One region of the Paenibacillus sp. 37 genome, then DNA from elsewhere that is predicted to be linked to it. Evidence: predicted binding sites of a transcription regulator. Region 1 holds the regulator's gene; each other region holds the start of a gene.
What was found. The regulator LexA, encoded in region 1, represses DNA repair genes until DNA is damaged. The targets are predictions, from matches to a motif close to CGAACATATGTTCG.
Positions count from the first base shown of each region.

Region 1 (3,291 bases):
GAAACCACTTCTCCTCGTCCGCGATGTTATCCGCAATTAGGACATATGTTGGCAGATGTTGACATTGAATGCGTAAGATCTACAAGGCTACATCTATCTCTTCAGATCTCAGTACATATAATCTTCTGTGGAAATAAAGATGAATTCTAATAATGCCAATAATTCGCTATAATCACTGGATACCTGCATTAAAAAGAATAATAGCTTTCTCATATCTTAAAACTTCTACCAAATTTCAGATAGTTTCAAATCAATGTTTCAACTATATGTTGAAAGTTTCATATAAAAGAGGTATACTTTAATTAAATTTTGAACAATTTAATTTTAAATAATTAATTGGAGATGTTATTATGGATCAGACAAAACAACTAGTGACAGAACAACGTACATTTTTTTATACAGGACAAACTAAAAATATCGAGTATCGGATTAATGCGCTGCAACAGCTTAGAAAGGGAATTGAAAAGTATCAACAACGGATTCAAGATGCACTTCGGGCTGATCTGAACAAATCTGAGGCGGAAGCATACGGTTCCGAGATTCGCATTGTTCTGGGTGAACTGGATTTTGCATTAGAACACCTGCAGGAATGGGCTGCACCCAAACAAGTCCCAACCAATTCGGCTATGCCGGATGGGGTGAGTACCATTTACCCGGAACCATACGGAGTGGCGCTTATTATTGCACCTTGGAATTATCCGTTCCAACTGGCCTTTGGCCCACTTATTGGAGCAATTGCGGCCGGTAACTGTGCAGTTATCAAGCCTTCTGAATTAACACCAGCCGTATCTCGTCTAACGTATGATCTGATTCGGGAGATCTTCCCTCAGGAGTATATTGCGGTTATGGAAGGAGAAGTTGAGGCCAGTACAGCATTGTTGAAAGAGAAGTTTGATTATATTTTCTTCACAGGAAGCACAGGTGTTGGTCGCATTGTGATGAAGGCAGCTGCGGAGCACTTGACTCCTGTAACTCTTGAGTTGGGTGGTAAGAGTCCGGCTATTGTGCATAGTGATGCAGATCTGAAGCTGGTGGCCCAGCGTATTGTTCGTGGTAAGTTCCTGAATGCAGGCCAAACTTGCGTTGCTCCGGATTATTTGCTTGTACATGAACAAGTTCATGACGAATTGATCAATCTGATTGGCGCAGAGATCAAAGATAAATTTGGGGATGATGTGTTACAAAACGCTGATTTCCCGCATATTGTCAACGAACGTAACTTTAATCGGTTGTCGAAATTCCTCACAGATGGCAAAACGCTAATTGGTGGGCGTTCTGTACGTGAGCAGTTGCTCATTGAGCCGACTGTACTTGGAGATGTGAAATGGGAATCAGCTGTGATGCAAGAAGAGATCTTCGGTCCGATTCTTCCTGTGTTTACGTACAGTGACCTGAATCCTATGCTGGATGAGATTGTTCGCCGGCCAAAACCATTGGCGCTATATCTCTTCACACAGGATGAGCAACTGCAGGATCAGGTTCTGAATCAAGTATCCTTCGGTGGGGGATGTATTAATGACACACTTTCTCATATGACTTCACACTATCTCCCGTTTGGTGGTGTCGGAGAGAGTGGTATGGGCTCATACCACGGACAACAGAGCTTTGATGTGTTCTCGCATCACAAGAGTGTTCTGAAACGCAGTGAATAATTAGCCGCATAAATAACATAAACATGAAAAAAAGAGGTTGCCCTGTTCATCAGGGCAACCTCTTTCGTATTTCATTACATCTAGTTTTGTTACTCAAGTTAAATATTAATGAATATCTCGGAAAAGGCCAATGACTTTACCCAGAATACTAACATGTTTCAAACGTAAAGGTTCGAAGGTCGCATTCTCCGGTTGAAGGCGAATATGATCTTTCTCTTTATAGAACGTTTTCACTGTAGCTTCATCGTCTTCAGTCATTGCAACGACGATATCACCGTTATCAGCAGTTTGCTGTTGACGGACAATAACGTAATCTCCGTTAACGATTCCAGCTTCCACCATACTATCTCCGACTACCGAAAGCATAAACACTTTCTGTTCGCCTACATAATGTGTAGGAAGAGGGAAGTAGTCTTCAATGTTCTCGGTTGCAGTGATTGGAACCCCGGCTGTAACCTTACCAACAACAGGAATACGTGCAACGCTATGAGCAAATTGATGAGAATGCTCAGACTCTTCCTGGCTCAGAAGCTCAATGGCTCTTGGCTTGGTAGGGTCGCGTCGGATCAAACCTTTTTTCTCCAAACGATCCAAATGTCCATGTACTGTTGAGCTGGAAGCCAGTCCAACCGCTTCACCAATTTCCCGTACGGAAGGAGGATACCCCTTCAACCGGACTTCATTTCGTATAAACTCCAGAATAGCCTGCTGCCTGCTGGATATCTTCGACATACCGTATCAACCCCATTTTAGTAACGTTTGGGAAAATTATAACATAGAACCTCCGTTCGTACAAACATAAGTTCTAAATAAAATAGCATTAAATCAGTGTTTTTTAACTTATAGAACAGTAATTGTCCAAAAGTCAGAGCATAATACTGCAAATGCTTTGCAAAAGGAAGTGAAATAAGAAATTTCTCCTTCTAAAAAAGAAGCGAACAATTGTTCTGAAAATCTATTGAACAAAACAAGTGTTCGTGTTATATTGATTTCAACAGATAGGAACAAACGTTTGGAGGCGGGTATTTAATGAGATATTCTACTTATCAAAGCATTTATGAACCAATGAATTCGGAACTGGTGAAGTCTAACATAGGGAACTACAAGAAGGTTTTAGCGCGTTTCAAGATTTCTTCATGGATGTTAAAGGTAGCAATTACCTCTATGATTATATTTATTGGATGCAGCACCGTTTTAACTGTATTTGCTGGCAATGAGAATGATGTTCTGCCTGGAGGGAAGATTGCCGTTTCACAAGGGGAAACCTTATGGAGTATTTCTTTGGAACATAAACCGACGAATATGGATACACGTATTTATATAGAAGCAATTAAGAAAGTGAATCAACTTCATACGACTTCCATCCAAGTGGGTCAAGTACTAGCTCTACCGCAATTTGCAGAATAAAATGCACGTCAATGAGTGTTAGCGCGTGTCAGCTTGACAAGCAGCCTTTATAATGGCAAAGTTAATATGACTTTGTATTTTTGGAGGGGACAAGCTTGGATATAGATAGTCTGGTAGCACGCATTAACGAATTGGCTCGTAAGCAAAAGTCCACTGGATTGTCAGAGGAAGAACTTGCTGAACGTGCCGAGCTAAGAGAGATTTATTTGAGCAATATTCGCAGCAATTTCAG
Region 1 is NZ_CP043761.1:4,178,739-4,182,029, reverse strand. It holds gene F0220_RS17895 (aldehyde dehydrogenase) at 351-1,652, shown strand; gene lexA (transcriptional repressor LexA) at 1,758-2,384, opposite strand; gene F0220_RS17885 (LysM peptidoglycan-binding domain-containing protein) at 2,682-3,059, shown strand; gene F0220_RS17880 (DUF896 domain-containing protein) at 3,155-3,291, shown strand, end outside.

Region 2 (3,291 bases), 1.6 Mb from region 1:
ATTCACGTCGATATTATCGCGGTATGGGCAGCAGCGCTTATTACTATCTGGTCGGGTATCGATTACTTTATCAAAAACAAAAATTTGCTTCATTTAACAAAAGCATAATGGTTTGTTCTTAAATGGGTAATCATGAAGGAAGCATTGGGTCAGGGGCAATAGGAAATTATCCTATTGCCCTTTGATCACTCACCACGTGTACAGGAGGATGCTCAATGAAGGCAGAAATCATTGCAGTTGGCACAGAGCTACTGCTTGGACAAATCGTCAATACCAATGCCAGATACCTATCCCGTGAATTGGCTGCGATGGGGATCGATGTATATTTCCAAACGGTGGTTGGGGATAACCTGAATCGACTTAGTGAAGCTATTCGCATTGCGCAGGGCCGTGCAGACGTTATTTTATTTTCCGGTGGCATCGGACCTACCCAAGATGATCTGACCAAGGATGCGCTCGCAGCTGTTCTTAACCGGAAACTGCATACAGATCGAATGGCGATGGACAAAATTGAGAGCTTTTTCAGAGATCGTAATGTGGACATGACAGAGAATAACCGACGTCAGGCGATCGTTATTGATGGCGGAACACCTCTGGCCAATGAAACGGGCCTTGCGGCAGGAAATGCGATTTCTGACAATGACAAATATTATGTTGTGATGCCTGGACCACCTAAAGAGTTGATTCCAATGTTTGAACAGGAAGTCAAACCTTGGCTGTTCCAGCATGTACTCACAGAAGAGATGCCGATCTATTCCCGAATGCTCAAATTCGCAGGTATTGGTGAATCTGCTCTGGAAGATCGACTATTGGATCTGATTGACGCGCAGACAGACCCTACGATTGCTCCTTACGCGAGCGAAGGTGAAGTTACGGTACGTGTCTCCACGAAGGCTGCGAGTGAGGGAGAGGCGAAGCTGAAGCTGGATGCGATGGAAGTTCAGATTCGCGAGCGTTTGACAGAACATCTCTACGCGAACGAGGATGTGCCTATAGAGTACACGATTGTAACCATGATGTCTGACATGGGGCTGACGCTCAGCGCTGCTGAGAGCTGTACAGGGGGGCTTGTCATGCAAAGTCTGACCTCTGTACCCGGAAGTGCGTCAATGCTCAAAGGTGGAATTGTTTGTTACTCCAATGAAATTAAAGAAAAGCTGCTGAATGTGCCTCATGATTATCTGGAAGGTGAAGATGCACCTGGAGCGGTAAGTCCAGAGGTTGCAAAAGTGCTTGCTGAGCAGATCCGCATGATTGGCGATGCTGATTTTGGCTTGGCTGTTACCGGTGTAGCTGGACCGGGATATTCGGAACGTAAACCACCCGGACTTGTCTTCATCGCTCTTGCTGAACGTGGAAAAGAGACGGAGATTCATGAGCTGCGTATTAATGGGAATCGTGAGACAGTTCGCATTCGTTCAGCCAAAGCGATTCTCTATCGCTTATGGCAAAAACTTGTGGCGATGGATTGATTAGTTAATAGCTTCGATTGCATTTACAGTTCCAAGCAAGTATAATTAAGGAAGACGGAAGAACCGTAGAATTAGGCTTTACAGCCTTGTTTACGGTTCTTTTTTCTGTTTAATGGAAAGTTTCCTTGAGGAAGAGGCGCCTCGGCCTTCACAAAAAAACGAATGTATGTTCGAAAAAAAGCTTGGCAAACGTGTTAAAACAAGGTATCATTATCTTATAAACAGTAAAGGGTGTGAGCTTATTGTCAGACCGTCGTGCCGCGCTTGATATGGCGCTCCGTCAAATAGAGAAGCAATTTGGTAAAGGATCCATCATGAAACTGGGTGAGTCCACTCATATGAATGTGGAAATAATTCCCAGCGGTTCCTTGGCTTTGGATATTGCATTAGGAACAGGCGGCTTGCCTAAAGGCCGTATTGTTGAAATATATGGACCTGAGTCTTCGGGTAAAACAACCGTAGCATTGCATGCTATCGCTGAAGTACAACGAGCGGGTGGACAAGCTGCATTTATCGATGCCGAGCATGCTCTTGACCCACAATACGCAAGCAAACTTGGTGTTAATATTGATGAATTGCTTCTGTCTCAGCCAGATACGGGTGAGCAAGGGTTGGAAATTGCAGAAGCTCTTGTACGCAGTGGTGCAGTAGATATCGTTGTTATTGACTCTGTAGCCGCATTGGTTCCAAAAGCAGAGATTGAAGGCGAAATGGGCGATTCACACGTTGGTTTGCAAGCGCGTTTGATGTCTCAGGCGCTGCGTAAACTGTCTGGTGCAATCAGCAAATCCAAAACAATCGCAATCTTCATTAACCAGCTTCGTGAGAAAGTCGGCGTTATGTTTGGTAACCCAGAAACAACACCTGGTGGTCGTGCTCTGAAGTTTTATTCCACAGTACGTCTGGATGTGCGTCGTATTGAGAGTATCAAATCAGGCAATGACATGATTGGTAACCGTACTCGTATTAAAGTCGTGAAAAACAAAGTGGCACCTCCGTTTAAACAAGCGGAAGTGGATATCATGTATGGCGAGGGTATTTCGAGAGAAGGCAGTATCATTGACATTGGTACAGAGCTGGACATCGTTAATAAAAGTGGTGCATGGTACTCCTACGAAGGCGAGCGTTTAGGACAAGGTCGTGAGAACGCAAAGCAGTTCATGAAAGAGCATAAAGATATTGCTGACATCATTGAACAAAAAATTCGTGTAGCCAGTAACTTGGTTACTGCAGTTCCTGCGCCAACTACTGAAGAGCAACAAAAAGAAGCAGCAGAAGAACAAGAATTGTTTGAAATCAACGAGTAATCTCTCAAAACCTCCCATGTAGGGAGGACCCTGAGGGTGTTCCCCTCTGGACTCTGTAAACTTGCCTGATTGAGCTTGGCTCGATTTGGATAAGGAATTATGGTGGGAGTGCTCTCGGTGTCCAACAGCCCCTGTCCCAATGGACAGGGGCTGTTGGCACGCTAACTGTCAGAGATAACTGTGGAGATAAAGGCCGGGCTGACTTCCCGGCCTTTTGTATTAATAGTGTTCTTTGTCTTATGTGAAGATGTGCTTGGCGTAGTCAGAATGAAAATGTTATGAAAGGGGAGACCTGAATGGATCAACATGACGAGGATTTGTATGAAGAAGCAGAACAGGATGGCCTATCCCAATTTCCGGACAACGAAGAACTTATTATTACACGTGTAGAACGAACGAAGAGCAGGCAAGCTCGTTATCGAATCACTTTTGGTATCCACTCTATTACGGTTCTTGAAGATGTGATGATTAAATACAGGATGACTCAAGGTAATACGTTTATGAAGAAGGAT
Region 2 is NZ_CP043761.1:2,567,496-2,570,786, forward strand. It holds gene pgsA (CDP-diacylglycerol--glycerol-3-phosphate 3-phosphatidyltransferase) at 1-108, shown strand, start outside; gene F0220_RS11600 (competence/damage-inducible protein A) at 216-1,472, shown strand; gene recA (recombinase RecA) at 1,715-2,779, shown strand; gene F0220_RS11610 (regulatory protein RecX) at 3,076-3,291, shown strand, end outside.
Region 2: the regulator LexA is predicted to act here: its motif matches at 1,632-1,645, upstream of recA (recombinase RecA).

Region 3 (3,291 bases), 370 kb from region 1:
ATACGAGGGATACGGACCGAGAGAAGCTCTTTGGGTACATCGATATCAAAAGTGATCGTTTTTTTTCGCATATGAATAATGGACATGTAATGATTCACAAAACGAAGCTCTTCACCCAGCGTCGAATCCATATCTTCAATACGATGAATATAACGGCAGTAGGAAGCCAGCTCCAAGGTCATGGCTGTGACCGATTCATAATCCTTTACACTCGATTTGCTCTGGATATAGTTGAGACAGTTGTATAGGAAATGGGGATTGATCTGAGCCTGATACTGCTTGAGTCTGGCCTCTTTGACGGAAAGTTCTCCAATAAGGACCTGCTCAATTAATGTCTGCGTATTCTCAGCCATTCGGTTGAACGATCGACCCAGGATTTTAAATTCCATAATTTGAGTTTCGTCGACACGGCTGGAGAAATCTCCCCGGTCAAACCGGTCGATCGCTTTACGCAACCGAATAATGGGTTGTTGAATCTGATTACGCAGAGCCAAGATGTACAAAAGCGAAAGAAGCAGCAGGGCTACAAGTGCCAGCACAAACAGCGTATTGTTACGTGAAATCGATTGCTGAAGCTGATTGGTTGGATGATAGTCGATAAAGTACAAATCCAGAATACTTGCTTTCATATAAGTGATGAAGTAATTCCTGTCCTGAAAGGAGATTTCAAAGAAACCTCTGTCATTTCTGAGCTGTGGAACAACCTGAGCATCAGCCTGGGCAAGTCCAAGGGAGCCTGAACCTCGAATGGCTGTTTTAAAATGGGAATCATACAGCATCGGTGTTCCGGATGTATAATCAGACATCATTTTCTGCAAAACATCTAATGAGATCCTGATCTCGATATACATCGGCCCTCGATGTCCCTTGGTGAGATGTGAATAATAACCTGTACCATCCTTGTTCATATGTAATATCCATTGATCGAGCGGATCTTTGGACATGGAGAATGATAGAAATGAAAACTGGGGATCAGAAGATACCGTGTCCTTTTGATCCGGATAATACAAAATAATGGTATTGTTCCATGAGGTGGAAGCACTGTTTAATGCCAGCTTCTCAATGAGCTCCAGCTTGGCCTTGTATTTAGCAAAATCATTTCCGTAATGAAGAACATATGTATAACCTCTGACGGATTGATCCTCTGATAATGTTAGCGCATTCATTAATACCTGCTCAAATTGATTCGATAGCTGGGAGGACATGAATCGCACTTCGCCCAATTTATTCTTTTCTAACTCTCGTTGAATATCTTCCACATTTAATCGATAGATCCACCAGAAGATCAGTACAATCAGCATAAACATCAAAACTAGACCGAGTGCCAGCTTTGAAAAAATAGAGCCGTTCTCTGTGGGACACTTTTCCTTCAACATGTCATTTCCTCCTGTAGAATAAGAACGATCATCTCTAGCTTTATTCTACAATATCTAGCTTTATAAGGGGAGGGAACATGAGGACAAGGGGCTTACAAAAGACACCACTTAAAGGTGGATGTCAACGAACAGAACCCTGGAGCTGCGTAATTCTATAGTAAATGGGGTTTGTATAAATCGGACGCTCCGAATTCGATGGTCATATGCCAAATATAAATATTTACCTCTTGCATAAAGAACGTATGTTCGGTTTATAATATATAGAAACATACGTTCTTAAATGTACAGGAGTGATTTCAGTGTGGACTAAGCAGCGAACCATTATGCTCATTGATATGCAGAGTTTTTATGCTTCAGTCGAAAAGGCAAAAATGCCCCAATACAAAAATAAACCACTCGCCGTTGCAGGCGATCCAGCAAGACGTTCTGGCATTATCCTTGCCGCTTGTCCGTTGGCCAAAGCTAAAGGTGTATCTACCGCGGAACCACTCTGGCAGTCTCTTCAGAAATGCCCTGAACTGATCATTGTAAAACCTCACATGCAAGAATACATCGAAGTTTCCACTCAGATCATGTCCATTATTGAGGAATTCACCGATCTGGTCGAGCCATACAGTATAGACGAATTATTTGCTGATGTTACAGGGTCTATGCATCTATTTGGTAATGATCCAATCGATCTGGCCAAACAAATTCAAGACAAAATCTATAATGAAACAGGGGTTTATGCCAGAGCAGGGATTGGTGAAAACAAAATTATCAGTAAATTGTGCTGCGATATGATTGCTAAAAAAGCGGAGGGTGGCATTTTTCACTTAAAGAAAGAGGAGTTGCATCTTCACATTGGAGATAAGCTCATCCGCGATATGTGGGGGATTGGCTCAAGAATGGAAAAACATCTGTGGAAGATGGGTATCCGAACCATTAAAGACCTGGCGAATACGCCTCTTTCCAAATTAAGAAGCAAGTGGGGTGTTAATGGAGAAGTCATCTGGAGAGTCGCCAATGGACTCGACAATTCGCCGGTAACCGTCAACACACACAGCACACAAAAGGATATCGGAAACGGAATGACCCTGCCTAGGGATTTCACAGAAGCATGGGAGATCGAAGTGGTTATTCTCGATATCTGTACAGAAGTGTGCAGAAGAGCCCGTAAAAAAGGGCTGATGGGTAGTGTCATATCTGTGAGTGTATCGGGAGCAGATTTTGATCACCCCACTGGTTTTCACAGGCAAGTTAAACTGTCTGATCCTACAAACATAACCGTTGATGTGTGCAAGATCGCCAAACGCATATTCCATCAACATTGGGATGGGCAACCTGTGCGCCGTGTAGGCGTATCCCTGTCTCAATTATCCAATGCGGATACATATCAACTATCTTTCTTTGATGATCAAGAGCAGAAACGAGCCATTGATCAGGTGATGGACAACATTAAGGATCGATATGGCGACATTGCCATTCTTCGAGCGAGCTCCATTACGGCTGCGGGTCAAGCGATTGATAGAGCATCTAAAATTGGGGGGCATTACAAATGAGCAAAAAACTGGAGGCCAATGGATTATGGGAATCGAGCCGCATGATGCTTCCACAACATAAAGAACGAATTATACAGCATCGTACTCAAATTCATCATCAAGCGAAACCACTGATTCATGAAGATGAGTGGGAGATTATTGCTCAACATATAGATATGTCCCTCAACTATACGTTGCAAGCCACCTTTGAAGTGTTTAATGAGTCAGGCAATCGGTATATACACGGAATCGTCACTTCAGTCAGCGCCTTTGGAAAAAAAATAAAAATTGAAATGGATAATGGATTTGAATGGGTCGATTTTGATCAATTGGTCACTGTAAAGTTTGAAGAAGGAGGAGGTGTGTACGGTGAGACAAACTTCTGAGGAACTTGC
Region 3 is NZ_CP043761.1:3,806,333-3,809,623, forward strand. It holds gene F0220_RS16305 (sensor histidine kinase) at 1-1,376, opposite strand, end outside; gene F0220_RS16310 (DNA polymerase IV) at 1,700-2,917, shown strand; gene F0220_RS16315 (YolD-like family protein) at 2,914-3,282, shown strand; gene F0220_RS16320 (YhjD family protein) at 3,266-3,291, shown strand, end outside.
Region 3: the regulator LexA is predicted to act here: its motif matches at 1,612-1,625, upstream of F0220_RS16310 (DNA polymerase IV).